One region of the Streptomyces sp. NPDC033216 genome, then DNA from elsewhere that is predicted to be linked to it. Evidence: riboswitches for the same ligand, from Rfam matches in the RefSeq annotation. Region 1 holds a riboswitch; the other holds the start of a gene.
What was found. A riboswitch is a leader RNA that binds a small molecule or an ion and turns the genes downstream of it on or off. The one in region 1 is predicted to bind cobalamin.
Positions count from the first base shown of each region.

Region 2: linked by a shared signal. The riboswitch ahead of ACZ5Y0_RS05885 (ribonucleoside-diphosphate reductase subunit alpha) and the one ahead of ACZ5Y0_RS26785 (cobalamin biosynthesis protein) in region 1 are both predicted to bind cobalamin.

Region 1 is NZ_JBVIQK010000017.1:102,985-111,000, forward strand. Features, by position in the region: gene cobN (cobaltochelatase subunit CobN) at 1-869, opposite strand, end outside; gene ACZ5Y0_RS26780 (cobyric acid synthase) at 866-2,374, opposite strand; gene ACZ5Y0_RS26785 (cobalamin biosynthesis protein) at 2,371-3,339, opposite strand; cobalamin riboswitch at 3,441-3,580, opposite strand; gene ACZ5Y0_RS26790 (hypothetical protein) at 3,712-3,933, opposite strand; gene ACZ5Y0_RS26795 (inorganic phosphate transporter) at 3,968-5,215, opposite strand; gene ACZ5Y0_RS26800 (class II aldolase/adducin family protein) at 5,437-6,135, shown strand; gene ACZ5Y0_RS26805 (alpha/beta hydrolase) at 6,483-7,601, shown strand; gene ACZ5Y0_RS26810 (hypothetical protein) at 7,757-8,016, shown strand, end outside.
Region 2 is NZ_JBVIQK010000002.1:537,186-545,201, reverse strand. Features, by position in the region: gene ACZ5Y0_RS05905 (extracellular solute-binding protein) at 1-72, opposite strand, end outside; gene ACZ5Y0_RS05900 (GntR family transcriptional regulator) at 496-1,260, shown strand; gene ACZ5Y0_RS05895 (DUF3311 domain-containing protein) at 1,471-1,737, shown strand; gene mctP (monocarboxylate uptake permease MctP) at 1,734-3,362, shown strand; adenosylcobalamin-variant (AdoCbl-variant) riboswitch at 3,589-3,699, shown strand; gene ACZ5Y0_RS05885 (ribonucleoside-diphosphate reductase subunit alpha) at 3,836-6,205, shown strand; gene ACZ5Y0_RS05880 (ribonucleotide-diphosphate reductase subunit beta) at 6,205-7,218, shown strand; gene ACZ5Y0_RS05875 (GlxA family transcriptional regulator) at 7,429-8,016, shown strand, end outside.

The sequences.
Region 1 (8,016 bases):
AACGGGACCGTGATCAGCCGCCCGTCGAACTCCGGGATCGCGACCTGCATCGCCGCGTCCATGGGGGAGAGGGCGGCGTCGGAGGCGTCCCAGGCCGCCTTCGACGAGGTCAGGCAGAGTCCTTGCAGGACAGGAACATCGAGGTCCTTCAGCGCTCCGATGTCCCAGGCCTCCTCGTCGCCGCCGGCCGAGGCCTGCGAGGCGTGCGTGCCGCCCGCGGCGAGGACGGTGGCGACCAGGGTGTCCGCCGAGCCGAGGATCTCGTACAGACCGGGATCGGCGTCGCGCAGCGAACCGCAGTACACCGGCAGGGCGTTGGAGCCCGTCGCCTCGATCGCGTCGCACAGCGTGTCCACGAAGGCGGTGTTGCCGCTCAGCTCATGCGCGCGGTAGAAGAGCACGCCTACGGTCGGACGGCCGTCCCGGAGCACCCGGTCCCCGTGGACGCCGTACTCGGGCATCTTCCGCGGCTCCTCGAACCCCTCGCCCGTCAGGAGCACGGTGTCGGAGAGGAACCGCGCCAGCTCGGTGAGGTTGGCCGGCCCGCCCTCGACGAGATACCTGAGCGCCTCCGCCACCACGCCGGCGGGCACGGACGACTCGGCCATCAACTCCGCGTCGGGCACGGCCTCCCCGCCCAGCAGCACCGTGGGGATGCCCGACGCCCTGAGCGCGGCGAGCCCGTCCTCCCAGGCGCGCTTCCCGCCGAGCAGCCGCACGACGGCGACGTCCGAGCCCTCGATCAGGCCGGGAAGTTCCTCCGCGACGTCCACGCGGGTCGGGTTGCCGATCCGGTAGGAGGCACCGCCGGCGGCGCGGGCCGCCAGCAGATCGGTGTCGGCGGTCGACAACAACAACACTGTGCTCATGCGGGCGCTCCCGGTGGAATGAAAGGCAGTCCTTGCGGCGCGCCCGACTCGATGAGCCGCCACAGCGCGTCGGTGTCCGCGTGCTGTTCGATGAGGTCGCCGAGCCGGTCGAGCTGCTCCTCGCGCAGCGCGGCGAAGGAGGTGTCGGCGGCCGGCACGAAACGGCGGCCCGCGGCGGCCGCCACCTCCCGCAGGAACGCCCGGCGGAAACCGTCCGACTCCAGTGAGCCGTGCCAGTGCGTGCCCCAGGTCTGTCCGACCCGGCAGCCGTCCAGGAAGGGTTCACCGCCACTGATCTCGGCGATCCCGTGATGGATCTCGTACCCCTCGACCGGTTCGCCGAGGGCTTCTCCCACCGGCCGGGTGAGCGTCTTCTCGTGGGCGAACCGCACCCGGACCGGCAGCACCCCGAGGCCGTCGACATGGCCTCGCCGGCTCTCGACGTCGTCCTCGATGTGCTCACCGAGGATCTGGAAGCCGCCGCAGACGCCGAGGACGGGCCGGCCTTCGGCGACTCTGCGCCCGATGGCCTGGGCGAGCCCCCGCTCCCGCAGCCACTCCAGCGCCCGCACCGTCCCCCGGGTCCCGGGGATCACCACGAGGTCGGCGTCGGCCAGCTCCTCCGGCCGGTCCACGAACCGCACGACGACGCCCGGTTCGGCGGCCAGCGCGTCCACGTCGGTGAAGTTGGACATGAGCGGAATCGCGCAGACGGCGATCCGCAGCACGTCCTCGCCCACGGGCGGGGAGACGTTCGACTCCCGGACGGTGCCCCGCAGGGAGACCCGCAGTCCGTCCTCCTCGTCGATCCCGAGCCCGTGCCGGAACGGCAGCACGCCGTACGTCCGCCGCCCGGTGAGCCCGTGCAGCATGTCCAGGCCCGGCTCCAGCAGCGAGACGTCACCGCGGAACTTGTTCACGAGGAACCCCGCGACCAGCTCCTGGTCCTCCGGCGAGAGCAGCGCGACGGTCCCGAAGAAGGAGGCGAAGACGCCGCCGCGGTCGATGTCGCCGACGACGAGCACGGGGAGCCGGGCGTTGCGGGCGATCCCCATGTTCACGATGTCGGTCCGCCGCAGGTTGATCTCGGCTGGGCTTCCCGCCCCCTCACAGATCACCGCGTCATACGTGCCCCGCAACTCGGCGAGACAGTCGAGAACGGTTCCGAGGAGCCTCTCCTGCCGGCCCCCGTGGTAACCGCGAGCGCTCAACTCGCCGACGGGTTTGCCGAGCAGCACGACCTGGCTGCTCCGCTCGCCGCCCGGCTTGAGCAGCACCGGATTCATCAGCGCCGTCGGCTCCACCCGGCAGGCCTGCGCCTGCATGGCCTGCGCCCGCCCGATCTCGGCGCCCTCGCGGGTCACGAACGAATTGAGGGACATGTTCTGCGCCTTGAACGGCGCGACCTTGACCCCCTGCCGCACGAGCCACCGGCAGATCCCGGCCGTGACGACGCTCTTGCCGGCGTCGGAGGTGGTGCCGGCGACGAGGAGACCCCCGCTCATGACGTACGCCCCTTCGCTCCCGCGGCGACGAGGCGCGCGGTGATGACGCGCGCGGCGACCGTGGCGCCGAGCGCGAGCAGGCCGACACGGCGGGAGAGCCGCGCGGCACGTTCGATGTCGTGGGGCACGACGGGCCGTCCCCGCTCCCCGTTCAGCACGGGCCGGTGCTCGACCCGCCCGCCGTACGACAGCGTCCCGCCCAGCCGCACCCCGAGGGCGCCGGCGAACGACGCCTCCACGGGACCGGCGTTGGGGCTGGGGTGCCTGTGAGCGTCGGCCCGCCAGGCCCGCACCGCACCCCGCGGATCGTCCCCGGCCACGGCGGCGAGTACGGCGGTCAGCCGCGCCCCCGGCCAGCCGGCGACGTCGTCCAGCCGGGCCGAGGCCCACCCGAACCGGCGGTGGCGCGGCGACCGGTGGCCCACCATGGCGTCCAGGGTGTTGACGGCCCGGAACCCGAGCAGCCCCGGCACTCCGCCGACGGCCCCCCACACCAGGGCTCCCACGACCGCGTCGGAGGTGTTCTCGGCGACGGACTCGACGACCGCGCGGGCGATGCCGTCGGCGTCCAGGGTCTGCGGGTCCCGTCCGCACAGATGCGGCAGCCGGGCCCGCGCGCCCTCGACGTCCCCCGCTTCCAGGGCCCGCCCGACGGTCCGGGCCTCCCGCACCAGCGAGGTCCCGCCGACGACGGCCCAGGCGGCGGCACCGGTCAACGCGACGGAGGCGGCGGGGGAGCGGCGTACGGCATGCGTGGCGGCGGCCCCGAGGGCCACGGCGCCACCGGCGCACACGGCGGCGTGCAACGCGCCCCACCCTCGGTGGTCCCGCCACAGCACGCGCTCCACGCCGGCCGCGGCCCGTCCGAAGACGGCGACCGGATGCCCCCGGCGCGGATCGCCGAGGATCAGGTCCCCCAGGAGGCCGGCGGCGGCACCGTACGCGTAGCGGCGATCGGCACCCATCGGCTCAGCCGGCCGACGGGTCGGGGAACGACCTGGTGCTGAACCTCGAACGGCAGCCGAGCATGGCGTTATGTCCTCACTCAGGGTGTCCACGCCCTGGTTCGACGAGACCGGCGACGAGAGTTCCTGGCTCCCGGGGCTTTCTACCCCGGTGACAGTGGCGGGACCGCGCCGGATTCACACCGGCTTCCTCTTCTGTCGCCGTACATGGCCCCGGCAGTCCACCACGGTCCCCGAACGGCCGTCAACTCACCCTTGACCTGCGGCGGGTCAGTGTGCAGAACCCCACATGCCCTGGGTCACGGCCGTCACGCACGCGTGGGGCGCGGGACGGTGACCCGTCCCGCGCCCCACGCGTGCGCGTGCCGTCCGTCAGACGACGATCAGCGAGATGCCGTACGCCACCGCCGCGGCGCACGCCGCGAAGCACGCGTACGCGCCGGTGACCGCCAGGGTGGCGGAGTCGCCCTGGGCCGCCGCCCGCTCGCGGCGGGAGAGGCCCATGATGCCGAGGGTGAACAGGGCCACGAGGGCCACGGTCACCAAGAGGCTGACACCGAAGACGGATCCGAGAGCCGCCCAGTCGATCTTCATGCTGCTTCTTCCTTCGTACCGGTGGGGGCGGGGCTCAGACGGTGGTGACGGTGGGGGCGACCGGCGGGGCGGGTTCCGCCACGGGGGCGGGGATGGTGGCCGTCAGGTCCTCGGTGACCGTACCCGCCGGGGGCGGGGTCACGGCGGCGATCGCGGCGGTCACCACGCCGGCCGGCTCCTCGTCCTCCTCGACGACGTTGGTGTGGTCGATGACCTCGCGGCGCGAGATCTTCCAGATCGCGGCGCTGGAGGCGATGAGGAACACCGCGACGAGCGCCGTACCCCAGCTGCCGAAGCCGGTCACGTACTCGGCCAGGGCGCCGACCAGGGCCGCGGCCGGCAGCGTCAGGCCCCAGGCGACGAACATCCGGGTGGCGGTCGACCAGCGGACGACCCCGCCCTTGCGGCCCAGGCCCGCGCCCATCACCGAGCCGGAGACGGAGTGCGTGGTGGAGAGCGAGAAGCCGAGGTGGGAGGAGGCCAGGATGACGGTGGCCGCGCTCGTCTGGGCGGCGAAGCCCTGCTGCGGCTGAAGGTCGGTCAGACCCTTGCCCATGGTGCGGATGATGCGCCAGCCGCCGAGGTAGGTGCCGAGCGCGATCGCCAGACCCGCGGACAGGATGACCCACAGCGGCGGGTCGGAGTCGGGAGCGACGGCGCCGCCGGCGACCAGGGCGAGGGTGATGATGCCCATCGTCTTCTGCGCGTCGTTGGTGCCGTGGGCCAGTGAGACCAGGCCCGCGGAGGCGATCTGGCCGGTGCGGTAGCCCTTCGCGGCGGCCTTGCCGTCGGCCTTCTTGCCCAGCGTGTAGGACAGCCGGGTCGCGAGCATCGCGGCGACGCCCGCCACGATCGGCGCGGCGATCGCCGGGATCAGGACCTTGGTGACCAGTACGTCACCGTGGACCGCGCCGACACCGGCCGAGGCGATGGTGGCACCGATGAGACCGCCCATCAGGGCGTGGGAGGAGCTGGAGGGGAGCCCGACCAGCCAGGTCAGCAGATTCCAGAGGATCGCGCCGACCAGGGCGGCGAAGATGACCTCGGGACGGATGCCGGTCTCGTCGACGAGACCCTTGGAGATCGTGTTGGCGACCTCCACGGAGAGAAAGGCGCCTACAAGGTTCAGTACGGCGGACATGGCCACCGCGACCTTGGGCTTGAGCGCACCGGTCGAGATGGTGGTGGCCATCGCGTTGGCGGTGTCGTGGAAACCGTTCGTGAAATCGAACGCGAGTGCGGTTACTACCACAATCGCGAGGATCAGCGAGAAGCTTTCCATTTACCCAGGCAATCGTTCGAGGTCATTGGCAGGATGAACGTAGGTAACCCGAGTGAACGGAAGGTGAACTGGGACGGGCTTCATGGTGTCCACAATCGGCGGCATGCGTTCCGCTCCGTCGTGACGCCCCAGGCGCCGCACGGGCCGGGGTCCCGGGCCCGCTTCTCCGGGGGTCCCGAGGGGCCCTGAAAGAGACATTGGTCACCTGGCAGGATCACGGCATGACCGACCAGCGACACGACACCGGTGACAGCGCCCACGACCTCCGCGCCGAGGAGGTCGAGCACGCCTGGGAACAGCTCGTGGCGACGGCCCGCCGCACCGTCGCGGACCGGCTCGTCGTCGGCACCTCGGGCAACGTCTCCGTCCGGGTCGGAGACCTCGTCCTGGTCACGCCCTCGGGCGTCCCCTACGACCGCCTCACCCCGGACGACGTCACCGGCGTCGACCTCGACGGCCGACAGGTCCTCGGCGTCCTCACCCCGACCAGCGAGCTGCCCATGCACCTCGCCGTCCACCGCACCACCGACGCCCGCGCCGTCGTCCACACCCACGCCGTGCACGCCACCGCCGTCTCGACCCTCGTGACCGAACTCCCGCCCGTCCACTACATGACGGGCGCCCTCGGCGGCCCCGTCCGCGTCGCCCCCTACGCGACCTACGGCACCGAGGAACTCGCCCGCAACCTCCTCCGCGCCCTCACCGACCGCACGGCCTGCCTCCTCCAGAACCACGGCACCCTCACCTACGGCACCACCCTCGACGAGGCCTACGACCGCACGGCCCAGCTCGAATGGATGTGCCACCTGTGGCTGACCGCGTCCTCGGTCCCGGGCCGCACCCCGAACCTCCTGACGGAGGCGCAGCTGAGGGAGGCGGGCGAGAAGCTGAGTGGATACGGCCAGAAGGACGTGAGGTGAGCCCTTCACGGCGGACGGGGCTGTGGCGCTGCACGACCGCGCCGCGTCTCGCGCGACCAGCCGCACCGGCTCGCGGCCCCCGCAGAAGCGAAGGCGCTCGGGGACACAGCCACTCACCCGCCCCGCCCGCGACCCCACGCCGCAGGGGGCACAGCCACTGACCCGCGGCCCTCACGCGGCGGAGGCGGAGGTGCCCTGGACGACCGGCCCGCCGCCCACGCGGCAGAGACGACCCGCCCGCGGCCCCACGCGGCAGAGGAGAAGGCGCCCCCAGGCACAACACGCACCCGCCCCCGACACGGCCCCCACCACTGGCCGCGATCACGATCGGCCAGGACACTGGACACGTGCGCCCCGTCACCGCAACCGCCGTCACCGCAGTCGCAGCCCTCGCCGCCGGCGCGGCGAGCGTGGCCGCAGGCCGCCTCGCCAGCGACGCGGCGCTGAAGGCGTCGCCCGGCCGCCCCCTGCCCACCGAACCCCGGCTCACCGTGCACGGCACGGCCGCCGGCCAGGTGACCCTCACCCGCCACCTCGCCGCCCTGCGCCCCGGTACCTACGGCCTCGCGGGCGACGGCTCCCACGCGGTCGTCGGCCCCGTCCTGGCCAACGCCCCGCACTCCGCCGACACCGTCGTACGCCGTCTGGAGCGCGTCACCCACGGCACGCTCAGCGCCGGCGACGCGGTGTGGCTCACCCCGAACCTGTTCGTCGGCAACCCGAGCACCGCGCTCGGCCTCGACCACGCCGACGTGGACGTGCCCGGCGAGCTGGGCCCGCTGCCTGCCTGGTTAGTCCCCGGCGCTCGCCGCACCTGGGTGATCGCGGTGCACGGCCTGGGCACCACCCGCGAGCACACCCTGAACCTGACCGGCTTCCTGCACCGCCGCCGCTTCCCCGTCCTCGCCCTCGCCCACCGTGGCGACCTGGGCGCGCCCCCCTCCCCGGACGGCCTCAACCACCTCGGCGAGACCGAGTGGCGCGACCTGGACGCGGCCATGCGCTACGCCGTCCGCCAGGGCGCCGAACGCCTCGTCCTGCTCGGCTGGTCCACCGGCGCCACCATGGCCCTGCGCGCCGCCGCCCGCTCGGGGCTGCGCGACCGCGTGTCGGGTCTGGTGCTGGACTCCCCGGTGCTCGACTGGCAGGCCACCCTGAGGGCCCTCGCCTCCGCCCGGCACACCCCCGGCGCGCTTCTGCCACTGGCCGTCCGCGCGGCCGAGGGCCGCGCCGGCCTGAGCGCCGACGGGGCCGCCGACCCGGCCGCGCCCGCCGTGCCCACCCTCGTCCTCCACGGACCCGACGACACCGTGGCCCCCTGGGAGGCCTCCCGTCGCTTCGCCGCCGGCCGCCCCGGCCTGGTCACCCTTCACCCCGTCCCGCACGCCCCGCACGCCGCCATGTGGAACCCCGACCCGGCCGCCTACGAGGAAGCCCTGCGCCGCTTCCTCACGCCCCTCATGTGAGGCACCGGAGCGGTCCCGACGGTTCCGTTTAGCGCTGTACCGCTGGCCTGAACACGCCTGCTCACCCGTCTCCGGACCCCGTGCCTTGGCCAGTCCCACACCCGGCCGTGACATTCCGTTTGGGATTTCGGACCGTCAACCGGAAGACTGCACCCGTGACGTCCCGTATTCCGCGCGACTCCAGGCTTCGACTCGTCCGCCCACGACCCCTGGCCGCCGCCCCCTCAGCTGTGAACCAGCGGCGCCCACGCCGCCCCGCGCCCCGCCCGCCGGAGGGCACCCCCGCCCCGGCGGAGCTGGCCAGAATGGCGCGCTCCGGTCTGGCCGCCGCGGCCTGTGTCGCCCGCTGGGCCGACAACGCCCTCGGCCCCGGCCGGGACGCGGCCACCGACGACGGCAAGGCCACGCTCTCCGA
Region 2 (8,016 bases), on a different contig from region 1:
GTCGTCCCCGCACGCCGCGATGGAGACCATCATGCCCGCGATACCGATCGCGGCTATCAGCTTGCGCTTCACGCCAACCCTCCTCAGGGATGCCACAAACCCCCCTGCCTCCCCGCCGCGGTCGAGCGTCAACGCGTACCGTCCGTGGGGCCAGGACCTGGACCAATGGTGTAGACCAGTACGGGGGAGCTTGGCTCAGACCAATAGGGCTGTCAAGGGTGTTCAAGCGGGGTTGAGTCGTCCGTTACGGGACCGCGATATGCAGGGACTTTTCAATTCAGGGGCGGCAGATCGACCCTCGCCGACGCAGCGAACCAGCCGTCCGCGCAGGGCGTGCTGGACTAGACCAACGGGGGTCCCAGAGGTATACAGAGGAGATCACGGAGCGCGCGAGGTCACCGCACTGGACACCCCGCCCACGAACCCGTGCCACGATGTGAGCCGCGGCCGAGGGAATGTCGGCCGGTTCGGCACCCGGAGCCGGGAAGGCAGGCCATGAGCACCGACGTCAGCAGTGCGGAGCACGAGGGTGGGGCGACCGTCCGTACCGCGCGCGTGCCCAAGTACTACCGCCTGAAGAAGCATCTCCTCGACATGACGGAGACGCAGTCGCCCGGCACGCCGGTGCCGCCCGAGCGCACGCTGGCGGCCGAGTTCGACACCTCGCGCACCACCGTGCGCCAGGCACTCCAGGAACTGGTCGTCGAAGGTCGGCTGGAGCGCATCCAGGGCAAGGGCACCTTCGTCGCCAAGCCGAAGGTCTCCCAGGCGCTCCAGCTCACCTCGTACACCGAGGACATGCGCGCGCAGGGCCTCGAACCGACCTCGCAGTTGCTGGACATCGGCTACATCACGGCCGACGACCGCCTCGCCGGACTGCTCGACATCACCGCCGGCGGCCGCGTGCTGCGCATCGAACGGCTGCGCATGGCCAACGGCGAGCCGATGGCCATCGAGACCACCCATCTGTCGGCCAAGCGCTTCCCGGCCCTGCGCAGGTCACTGGTGAAGTACACGTCCCTCTACACCGCGCTCGCCGAGGTCTACGACGTCCACCTCGCGGAGGCCGAGGAGACCATCGAGACCTCCCTGGCCACACCGCGCGAGGCGGGCCTGCTGGGCACGGACGTCGGCCTGCCGATGCTGATGCTGTCCCGCCACTCCGTGGACAAGGAGGGGCAGCCGGTGGAATGGGTGCGATCGGTGTACCGGGGGGACCGGTACAAGTTCGTCGCGCGGCTGAACCGACCCGTGGAGTGACCGCGCGGTAACGGAAGCGGTACGAGGTCGTCGCGCGGCTGAGCGACCGAGGTAACGGAAACCGTACGAGGTCGTCGCGGGCTGAAGCGGCCCGCGGAGTGACCGTGCGGTCCTGGGACCGATATGCGGACGAGGTCTTCCGTTTTCCTTTATCCGTCACCTACATTTCGTGCGCGTTGCACATGATCTGCGAGGGGACGGAGCCGCCCGATGTCAGAAGCCCCGGAAGTCACCAGGGGGCCGGTGGTGACGCCTTTGCGCGTCGTCATCGGCCTCTGCCTGTTCGCGCCCTTCGTGGCGATGCTGTGGGTCGGTTCGTACGCGAAGACCGACCCCACGTTCATCGGCATCCCCTTCTTCTACTGGTACCAGATGCTGTGGGTGCTCCTCTCCACGGCGCTCACCGTGACCGCGTACAAGCTGTGGCAGTTCGACCAGCGCGGCCGCAAGAACCAGGGCGGGGGTGCCGCGAAGTGAACGACGGCGTGAACGGCGTCGCACTCGCCGTCTTCATCTTCTTCTTCCTGGCCGTCACGGTCATGGGCTTCCTGGCCGCGCGCTGGCGCAGGGCCGCCGACGAGCACAGCCTCGACGAATGGGGTCTGGGCGGCCGGTCGTTCGGCACCTGGGTCACCTGGTTCCTGCTCGGCGGCGACCTGTACACGGCCTACACGTTCGTGGCGGTCCCGGCGGCGATCTACGCGGCCGGCGCGGCGGGCTTCTTCGCGGTGCCGTACACGATCCTCGTCTACCCGCTGATCTTCACCTTCCTGCCGCGCCTGTGGTCGGTGTCGCACAAGCACGGGTACGTGACGACCTCGGACTTCGTGCGCGGCCGGTTCGGCTCCAAGGGCCTGTCCCTGGCCGTGGCCGTCACCGGCATCCTGGCCACGATGCCGTACATCGCGCTCCAGCTCGTCGGCATCCAGGCGGTGCTGGACGTGATGGGCGTCGGCGGCGGCGAGGACACCAACTGGTTCGTCAAGGACCTGCCCCTGCTGATCGCCTTCGGCGTGCTGGCGGCGTACACCTACTCCTCGGGTCTGCGGGCGCCCGCGCTGATCGCGTTCGTGAAGGACACGCTGATCTACCTCGTCATCGCGGTGGCGATCATCTACATCCCCATCAAGCTCGGCGGGTTCGACGACATCTTCGCCAAGGCGGGCGACGCCTTCGCGCAGACCAATCCGGCGACCGGCAAGCCGCGCGGCGCGCTCGCACCGGCCGAGGCGGGCCAGTGGACGTACGCCACGCTGGCGTTGGGGTCCGCGCTGGCGCTGTTCATGTACCCGCACTCCATCACCGCGACGCTGTCCTCGCGCAGCCGTGACGTGATCCGCCGCAACACCACGATCCTGCCGCTGTACTCCCTCATGCTCGGTCTGCTCGCCCTGCTGGGCTTCATGGCGATCGCGGCCGGGGTGAAGGTCTCCAACGGGCAGCTGGCGATCCCGCAGCTGTTCGAGGACATGTTCCCGGACTGGTTCGCGGGCGTGGCGTTCGCGGCGATCGGCATCGGCGCGCTGGTACCGGCGGCGATCATGTCCATCGCCGCGGCGAACCTCTTCACCCGCAACATCTACAAGGACTTCATCAAGCCGGACGCCACGCCCAAGGAGGAGACCCGCGTCTCCAAGCTGGTGTCGCTCCTGGTGAAGGTGGGCGCGCTGGTCTTCGTCCTCACCATGGACAAGACGGTCGCCATCAACTTCCAGCTGCTCGGCGGTATCTGGATATTGCAGACCTTCCCGGCCCTGGTCGGCGGCCTGTTCACCCGCTGGTTCCACCGCTGGGCCCTGCTGGCCGGCTGGGCGGTCGGCATGCTGTACGGCACCTTCGCGGCGTACGGCGTCGCCTCCCCGACCCAGAAGCACTTCGGCGGCTCGTCGAAGGAGATCCCCGGTATCGGCGAGATCGGCTACATCGGCCTCACGGCGTTCGTGCTGAACGTGGTGGTGACGGTGGTGCTGACCTTCGTCCTCAAGGCCCTGAAGGCGCCGGAGGGCGTCGACGAGACCTCCCCGTCGGACTACACGGCGGACGCCGGCGAGCCGGGCGTCCAGGTGGAACTGCCGCCGGCGACGGCGGGGGCGGGGCACTAGCGCGAGGGAGCGTCCTCCCGCACCTCCCGCAGCGGGCCGCCGAGGGCACGTCGCCTCGGCGCCCCGCTGTCGTACGCGCTCCCACCGCAAGGACCGGCCTCCGTCCCCCGTGAGGGGCACCGCGTGTCGGCATGGTGAGCCTCGGTGAGTTGACGCTGCGAAGCCAGCCGGACACAACATCTGGGGCTCGCGCGCCAGCCCAACACAAGATGTATGCTCATGCTCGCTGTCGCCGCAGGGGAATCCGGTGCGAATCCGGAACTGTCCCGCAACGGTGTACTTGCGTGCGTCCATGTCCCTTTGCGCACGCATGGTCAGTCCGAGCACCTGCCGGCAGCGCACCCGGTCCGTCCGGCTCGGGTGCCCTGACGTCCGGGCCTCGCGGAATGGGCCGGTGGACGCGACGCGCCCCGCGCTCGTGTGCCGCCCCCTGCCCTCCGCAAGGCCCCCGCCGAGCGAGGGAGAGCCCCCACGTGACCATCGCGCCAGCCGAACCGGTTTCAGCAGCCCCGGAGACCGACGGCCCCGGAGCCGCGCTGCTGCGGACGCTGACCGAGCTGACCGCCGACCTCACCGACGCCGACCCCGGCCGGGTCGCCGCCGCCGCTCTGCGGGGCCGTTCCGCTCGGGCGGACGAGTCGGAGCTGCGCGAGCTGGCCACGGAGGCGGCCGCCGGTCTGATCTCCGAGGACCCCGCCTACTCCCGGCTGGCCGCCCGGCTGCTGACGCTCGGCATCCGGGCGGAGGCCGCCTCCCAGGGCGTCACCTCCTTCACCGACTCCGTCGCCGTCGGCCACCGTGAGGGCCTGATCGCCGATCGCACCGCCGAGTTCGTGCGGCTGCACGCGGCCCGGCTCGACGCGCTGGTCGACACGGGTGCCGACGACCGCTTCGGCTACTTCGGCCTGCGCACCCTGCACAGCCGCTATCTGCTGCGCCACCCGATCACCCGCAAGGTCGTCGAGACGCCCCAGCACTTCCTGCTGCGGGTGGCGAGCGGCCTGGCGGAGGACGACACGACGAGGTCCGTCGACGAGGTCGCCGCGCTCTACACCTTGATGAGCCGCCTGGACTACCTGCCGTCCTCCCCCACCCTGTTCAACTCCGGCACCCGGCACCCGCAGATGTCGTCCTGCTACCTCCTCGACTCCCCGCTGGACGAGCTGGATTCCATCTACGACCGCTACCACCAGGTCGCCCGCCTCTCCAAGCACGCCGGGGGCATCGGGCTGTCGTACAGCCGGATCCGCTCGCGAGGGTCGCTCATCCGGGGCACCAACGGGCACTCCAACGGCATCGTGCCGTTCCTGAAGACGCTGGACGCCTCGGTCGCCGCCGTGAACCAGGGCGGCCGGCGCAAGGGCGCGGCCGCGGTCTACCTGGAGACCTGGCACTCCGACATCGAGGAGTTCCTGGAGCTGCGCGACAACACCGGTGAGGACGCCCGGCGCACGCACAACCTCAACCTGGCCCACTGGGTGCCGGACGAGTTCATGCGCCGCGTCAACGCGGACGGGCAGTGGTCCCTGTTCTCCCCGGCCGACGTGCCCGAGCTGGTCGACCTGTGGGGCGACGAGTTCGACGCGGCCTACCGCGCGGCGGAGGCCGAGGGGCTCGCGAGGAAGACGATCCCGGCCCGTGACCTGTACGGCCGCATGATGCGCACCCTCGCGCAGACCGGCAACGGCTGGATGACCTTCAAGGACGCGGCCAACCGCACCGCCAACCAGACAGCGGAGCCGGGCCATGTGGTCCACTCCTCGAACCTCTGCACGGAGATCCTGGAGGTCACCGACGACGGCGAGACGGCGGTCTGCAACCTGGGTTCGGTGAACCTCGGCGCGTTCGTCGTCACGGACCCCGGGGCCGCCGACGTCATCGACTGGGAGCGGCTGGACGAGACCGTCCGCACCGCCGTCACCTTCCTCGACCGGGTCGTCGACATCAACTTCTACCCGACCGAGCAGGCGGGCCGCTCCAACGCCCGCTGGCGTCCGGTCGGTCTGGGTGCGATGGGCCTCCAGGACGTCTTCTTCAAGCTGCGGCTGCCCTTCGACTCACCCGAGGCCAAGGCCCTGTCGACCCGGATCGCCGAGCGGATCATGCTCGCCGCGTACGAGGCCTCCGCCGACCTCGCCGAGCGCAACGGCCCGCTGCCGGCCTGGGAGAAGACCCGTACCGCCCGGGGTGTGCTGCACCCCGACCACTACGGCGTCGAGTTCACCTGGCCGGAGCGCTGGGCGGCGCTGCGCGAGCGCGTCGCGGCGACCGGCATGCGCAACTCGCTGCTCCTGGCCATCGCGCCGACCGCCACCATCGCGTCGATCGCCGGTGTGTACGAGTGCATCGAGCCGCAGGTCTCCAACCTGTTCAAGCGCGAGACGCTGTCCGGCGAGTTCCTCCAGGTCAACTCCTACCTGGTGCGGGAACTCAAGGAGCTGGGCGTCTGGGACGCCCGCACCCGCGAGGCCCTGCGCGAGGCGAACGGGTCCGTGCAGGCGTTCACCTGGATCCCGGAGGACGTACGGGCCCTCTACCGCACGGCGTGGGAGATCCCGCAGCGCGGCCTGATCGACATGGCCGCCGCCCGCACCCCGTACCTGGACCAGGCGCAGTCCCTGAACCTGTTCCTGGAGACGCCGACCATCGGCAAGCTCTCCTCGATGTACGCGTACGCCTGGAAGTCGGGCCTGAAGACGACGTACTACCTGCGTTCGCGCCCGGCGACCCGCATCGCCCGCGCCGCACAGGCACAGGCCCCGATTCCCGTACCGCAGCCGGCCCCCGAAGAGGCCGTCGCCTGCTCCCTTGAGAACCCCGAGTCCTGCGAGGCCTGCCAGTGATGAGTGACAACCGGAAGAACCTGCTCGACCCGGGCTTCGAGCTGACCCTGCGCCCCATGCGCTACCCCGACTTCTACGAGCGCTACCGGGACGCCATCAAGAACACCTGGACCGTCGAGGAGGTCGACCTCCACTCGGACGTCACGGACCTCGCGAAGCTGACACCCGCCGAGCAGCACCTGATCGGCCGGCTGGTCGCCTTCTTCGCGACGGGCGACTCGATCGTCTCGAACAACCTGGTGCTGACGCTGTACAAGCACATCAACTCCCCCGAGGCGCGGCTCTACCTGAGCCGGCAGCTGTTCGAGGAGGCCGTGCACGTCCAGTTCTATCTGACCCTGCTGGACACCTACCTCCCCGACCCGGAGGACCGCGCGGCCGCCTTCGACGCGGTCGAGAGCATCCCCTCCATCCGTGAGAAGGCGGAGTTCTGCTTCCGCTGGATGGACTCGGTGGAGAAGCTGGACCGGCTGGAGTCGATGTCCGACCGCCGCCGTTTCCTGCTCAACCTCATCTGCTTCGCCGCGTGCATCGAGGGCCTGTTCTTCTACGGCGCCTTCGCGTACGTCTACTGGTTCCGCAGCCGGGGTCTGCTGCACGGCCTCGCCACCGGCACCAACTGGGTGTTCCGTGACGAGACCATGCACATGTCCTTCGCGTTCGAAGTCGTCGACACCGTCCGCAAGGAGGAGCCGGAGCTGTTCGACGACCGCCTCCAGGAGCAGGTCACCGACATGCTGCGGGAGGCCGTCGAGGCCGAGCTCCAGTTCGCGCGTGACCTGTGCGGGGAGGGCCTGCCGGGCATGAACACCGACTCGATGCGCCAGTACCTCGAGTGCGTCGCCGACCAGCGGCTGAGCCGCCTCGGCTTCGCCCCGGTGTACGGCTCGGAGAACCCGTTCTCCTTCATGGAGCTACAGGGCGTTCAGGAACTCACCAACTTCTTCGAGCGCCGTCCGTCGGCGTACCAGGTCGCGGTGGAGGGCACCGTGGACCTGGACGAGGACTTCTGAGTCCGCGCCGCGCGCAGTCGGCGGTCGATCCGGCGTTCGTGGGCCAGCCCCACGAGCGCCGGACCCGCGAGGAGCAGGAACACGGCGAGGACGGTGAGGGCTTCCGTGAGTGCGTTCATGAGGTAAGCATCATGCGACTACGACACTCCTGACAGTGGCAGGACTGCCGCACACCTTCAAATTACTGCCACCGCGGGGCACACTGTCGGCATGCTGAAGAACGTGGCCGCGATCCTCCTCGACGGCGTGCACCCCTTCGAACTCGGCGTCGTCTGCGAGGTGTTCGGCATCGACCGCAGCGACGAGGGCCTGCCGCTCTACGACTTCGCCGTCGCCTCCGCCGAGGGGCCGACCCTGTCGACCCACGCCGGCTTCACGGTGGGCACGGAACACGGGCTCGAACGGCTGGAGAGCGCCGACCTGATCGCCGTACCGGCCGGGGACACCTACGGGGCCCGGGAGTTCCCGCCCGAGCTGCTCGACGCGCTGCGCCGGGCCGTGGACCGCGGGACCCGGGTGCTGAGCGTGTGCTCCGGGGTGTTCGTGCTGGCCGCGGCGGGGCTCCTGGACGGCCGGCGCTGCGCGGTGCACTGGCGGCACGCCGAGAAACTCGCCCGTGAGTACCCGCGTACGACCGTCGAGCCCGACGTGCTCTACGTCGACGAGGACCCGGTGATCACCTCGGCCGGCACGGCCGCCGGCATCGACGCCTGCCTGCATCTCGTGCGCAAGGAGCAGGGTCCCGAGGTAGCCAACGGGATCGCCCGGCGGATGGTCGTACCGCCGCACCGGGACGGC